One region of the Pantoea vagans genome, then DNA from elsewhere that is predicted to be linked to it. Evidence: predicted binding sites of a transcription regulator. Region 1 holds the regulator's gene; the other holds the start of a gene.
The links. Region 1 encodes LexA, which represses DNA repair genes until DNA is damaged. Its sites were predicted from a motif close to TNCTGTATGTACATACAGNA; they were not measured.
Positions count from the first base shown of each region.

Region 1 (2,460 bases):
ATCTGCACCATCAGCGAACGCAGCATAATGTCGCGATTGAGCCGGAACAGGCGCGCAGCATCACCGCGCCAGCTTTGCTTGAGCAGCGTAAAATGGATACCGCGCAGCCTGAGCACGCGCGCTACCATCCATAAACCGACTCCCAGCGTCACATATTCTGCCAATGCGGTTGCCGCCGCAGCCCCCGCCACGCCCCAGTGCAGTTTCAGTACGAAGAGTAAATCGAGCAGAATATTGACCAGGTTCCCAACGATCAGCAGCACCATGGGCGCCCTGGCATACTGCACGCCTAGCAGCCAGCCAAGAATCACCAGATTGGCCAGTGTGGCCGGCGCGCTCAGCCAGCGAATTTCGATAAATATTTGCGCCTGCTGCTGCACTTCTGGGCTACCGCCCATCAACGTTGCCGCGAGAGTGCTCGCAGGCGTTCGCAGCAGCGCAAACGACAAGCCTGCAACCAAAGCAATCAATAAGGGTTGTATCAACGCGCGCGCCAGTGCGGTTTTATCATTGGCACCAAAGGCCTGGGCCGTCAGCCCGGTGGTGCTCATGCGCAGGAATAGCAGCAGCATAAAGATGAAGCTGGTCGCTGTAGTACCGACAGCCACGCCGCCCAGATAAATAGGACTATCGAGATGACCAATCACCGCCGTATCAACCACGCCGAGCAGCGGGACAGTAATATTGGAGAGGATCATCGGCAGCGCCAGCCGCCAGAGTGCTTTATCTGAAGAGGAAAACAGCCGCATCCGCCCGTTCCGTTGTTGCGAAGATCAGCCTGATTCCTCACGCTGAACCAAAAAAGTCCGACGCAAAGAATCAGTACTTCATACTGCGATAAGCGCTACCGCAGCGGGGGAGTTCAAAAAGAGATTAGAGCCATTCACCGTTACGCACGATGCCCACAGCCAGACCTTCAACGGTCAGAGACTGTTCACGCGTATCGACCACGATCGGCTGGAAATCGGTATTTTCGGGCAGCAGATGTACAATAGCGCCCTGCTTTTTCCAGCGTTTTACGGTGACTTCATCATCAATACGCGCCACCACGACCTGGCCATTACGCACTTCCTGAGTCTTATGCACCGCGAGCAGGTCGCCATCCATAATCCCGATATCTTTCATCGACATTCCACTTACGCGTAACAGGAAATCAGCGTTAGGTTTGAACAGATTAGCATCAACCTGGTAGTGAGCTTCGATGTGTTCCTGCGCGAGCAGCGGCTCACCGGCGGCTACGCGGCCAATCAGCGGTAAACCTTCGCTGACTTCTTCTTCCATCAGCAGACGAATACCGCGTGAAGCACCCGAAACAATTTCGATAACACCTTTACGCGCCAGCGCTTTCAGATGCTCTTCAGCAGCATTGGGCGAGCGAAATCCCAGTTGCGAAGCAATTTCCGCACGCGTTGGCGGCATGCCCGTCTGGTTAATATGGTCGCGAATCAGATCATAGACCTGTTGCTGCCTTGCTGTTAACGCTTTCATCCCGCCCCCTGGTTGTTTATACAGTCGCTGTGAGTATATACAGGTATTGGCGAAATGAAAACCAAAACAGCGGCGAATTAGCGCAGCGCGGTGAATCTGGAATGGCTATCGCAAATGGGACCAGAGCAGTGTGATCCAGACAAACAGGGCCAGCAAGATAGCCAGTAATACCGCCGCTGAACCCATATCTTTTGCGCGTCCTGCCAGCGGATGCCGCTCTTCGCCGATGCGATCCACCACCGCTTCGATGGCGCTGTTAATTATTTCAATAATGATCACCAGCACCACTGAGCCAATCATCAGCACACGAGAAATGACATCGATATCCAGCCAGCAGGCCACGATAACGGCGATCACTGCGGCGATCGCTTCCTGACGAAATGCCGCTTCATTCTGCCAGGCAGCGCGTAACCCCTGCCAGGAATAACCGGCTGCATTCACTATTCTTTGAAAACCGGTGACATTATTTGCCATGCTGGTGGAACCCTTGATTGATTTTGACGTCAATTTCTCGGCAGCCTGAGGTGGTGTCACCACAGATCTTCGCTGCACTTTCTGGTATGCTTGCCGCGCTTTGCTAACAAGAGGCTTTAAGTTGTCTATGTCAGGTTGGCGTAAACTTTATTACAAATTATTGAATTTACCACTCTCTATTTTGGTAAAAGGTAAGGTCATTCCGACCGATCCTGTCTCCGAACATGGGATCGATCCGACACGTCCGGTGATGTACGTTTTGCCTTATGATTCAAAGGCAGACTTACTGACACTGCGGGCGCAATGTCTGAAACATGATCTGCCGGATCCCCTGGCCCCCTTAGAGATCGATGGTACTCTACTGCCGCGCCACGTGTTTATTCACGATGGTCCGCGCGTTATCCCCTATTTCGTGGCCAATCCAGAATCCGTGAAGCTGTTTCACGATTACCTCGATTTGCACCGCAGTAACCCTGATCTCGACGTTCAAATGTTGCC
Region 1 covers NZ_CP011427.1:3,737,896-3,740,355, forward strand. Annotated here, with positions in the region: gene dinF (MATE family efflux transporter DinF) at 1-749, opposite strand, end outside; gene lexA (transcriptional repressor LexA) at 874-1,488, opposite strand; gene LK04_RS17345 (diacylglycerol kinase) at 1,594-1,962, opposite strand; gene plsB (glycerol-3-phosphate 1-O-acyltransferase PlsB) at 2,090-2,460, shown strand, end outside.

Region 2 (2,460 bases), 2.1 Mb from region 1:
ATGTTCCCGGCGCGCGTTACACTAGCGCGCAAGATGATCAGCAGGAATTCCGAATGAAAACCCCAGAAGAGTATTACGCACAAGCCCGCACCATGTTTTTTGCTGCGCATGCCGATTTCCAGGCCGCGCTGGATGAGTTAACCGAAAGTGATGCGCGTGCGGCTAACCTGTCTTTGCGTCAACTGCGTGAATGGCATGCCGAGCGTATTTACGCGGCGTTCCTGCGCCAAAAGAAACTGGATGGCATGCTGTTTTCTATTCAACTGGCCGAACCCGATAAAGCGGTTGCTGCGGAAGCCATTGAAACCTATTTAAAATCTCATGCGGAAGCGCTGGGGATGACGTGGGAAGAGTTCTGTATTAAGAACGAACTCTAAGCGGAGCGGTACTAAAAAGGCGTCTCAGATACACCTCCAACCACACAAATGACCAAGGAAAAAGTTGTACAACACCATCGAAGTTGTATAACTTGTCTCTGACGGCTTAGGTCGTAGATTGTCCTTGAACGAAGGTGCTGTTGCACCGCCTCTGGAGGAGTTGCTGGATTTCCCCTCCAGAGGTAGTATTTTTTCCCCTACTCTTCGCGCTCAATACCCTTCACCTCAACATAGCTCGCCACCGCCAACAGACGATTAATATGGGTGAGCAGCAGATCCACATCCGACTGCAAAAACTCATGCCCGCTGCGGGAAGCCGTCACAATCGCATCCTGAACGGTATCGCTAATGGTTAAGCTATTATCCTGCTTCGCATGAATCAGCAAGGCCGCGATCAGTAATGATTGCGCTTCAACCTGCGCCACCAGCTCTTTTGCTTCCGTATCCATTTTTGCCATTTTCAGCAAGATATCGATCACCAGTTGCCGCATGCCTACCTCCCAATGAGTCCATTTCCCTGTGTAACGCTGTTGAGTATCAGCGCAAATCCTGTGCATCGCTTGCCAGAAAGAAAAAATTTCCAGCCGACAAGCGCCGATGACTTGCTACTGTTTTTATTTACAGTAATATGACGCACCCTTTTGAAGAATGGAATGCCCTGATGTTTGTGGAACTGATTTACGACAAACGCAACGTGGCCGGTTTGCCAGGCGCACGCGAAATGATTTTGCAGGAGCTGGAGAAGCGCGTGCAACGTGTATTTCCTGAGGTTGAGGTGCGCGTCAAGCCGATGGAGCGTAATGGGATTGATACCGATCTGAGTAAGAACGACAAAGCAACTATCGCACGTATTGTCGAAGAGATGTTCGATGAAGCAGATATGTGGCTGGTGGCCGAATAGGCCACCCGCGCGAAGGGAACTTAGCTTTCTTGTTCGCTGTGATTGATGGTGATCTCTAAATCCTGAATCGCCTGCTCAATATCATCCAGCAGTTTTCCCTGCTTATTGAGCAGCGTGTCGAAACGTCCCGCATACTCTTTATCCTTGTACTCGCCTGCATCGAAGGCTAACCAGTGGCTGGAAAGCGTCTCGGTGTTGGTCTGTGCGTAGTGACGCATCTCTTTAAGCTGTGAGGTGACATCACGCAGGTAGTCGGTTTTGGTTTTGACAGTCTCTGTATCACTCATGGTGTCTTCCTTTTTGCTTAATAAGCCCGTTTAAATAACGTCTGAATGATTAAAGTTAGTAGAAAATATCGAGACTGCCTTAGGAATAATCGGAAGGTTAAATCGGGCGGCCAAATGACCGCCCGTATAGTTACAGATACTTCCGTGCTAACGCTATCAGCTCATCCTTGGCGGCTGCCCCCAACTTCTCCACGCCCTGCTCGACAAAGTTAAATGCCTGCGTGAAGTCTTTAACGCTGGCACTCACATCCTCGCTGACGGCAGAGACAGCGGCTGAACTGGCGGCTGCCGCAGGTGCAGCAACCTCCGGTGCTGGCGCACTGCTCGCAGCCGGTGCCGCGATCTCATTAGCAAAACTCTCCAGCGGTGACACTGTGCTGGCATCCGTGACGGTAGTCGGTTCAATAACAGTTTGGTCGCTCATAAATTTCTCCTTCTTGCTGAATAAAGACCGCAACTGATGAAGACGGGTTGCGATCCGCTCGGTAATACTCATCATGGCCTCCTTAATGCGTTGATTCCGGTGGCGCGTCTTCGGTAACAACCTGCTTAACTTTGTCTGCCGTTTTGTTTGCCGTGCGGTCTGGCAAACCATCGAGTTTTTTCTGCAGCGCCACCAACTGGCTGGTCAGTTCGGCTACGCGAGCTTCGCGTCGATCAGAGATGGTTCGGTACTGTTGGCGAATGTCCTCCACCCGGCGATTGGCACTGTTATTGACGAAAACAAACATGATGGTCATTGCCACACACATCAGTGACAGCACCAGCAGCAAGCCGCCCAACAGCAGCTGACGCCGATGACCTCTGACTGAAAATTCACTGTTTATCTGCACCATCGCGACTCTCCTCAAGGGTGGTAATCAGTTGATTGATTTGGCTACGGAATTTGTCACTG
Region 2 covers NZ_CP011427.1:1,510,388-1,512,847, reverse strand. Annotated here, with positions in the region: gene LK04_RS07015 (DUF6388 family protein) at 54-377, shown strand; gene iraP (anti-adapter protein IraP) at 575-868, opposite strand; gene LK04_RS07005 (DinI-like family protein) at 1,039-1,278, shown strand; gene LK04_RS07000 (hypothetical protein) at 1,299-1,565, opposite strand; gene LK04_RS06995 (hypothetical protein) at 1,696-1,989, opposite strand; gene LK04_RS06990 (hypothetical protein) at 2,072-2,401, opposite strand; gene LK04_RS06985 (hypothetical protein) at 2,382-2,460, opposite strand, start outside.
Region 2: LK04_RS07005 (DinI-like family protein) is a predicted target of LexA. The motif match lies at 984-1,003, and genes of this name have one in related genera.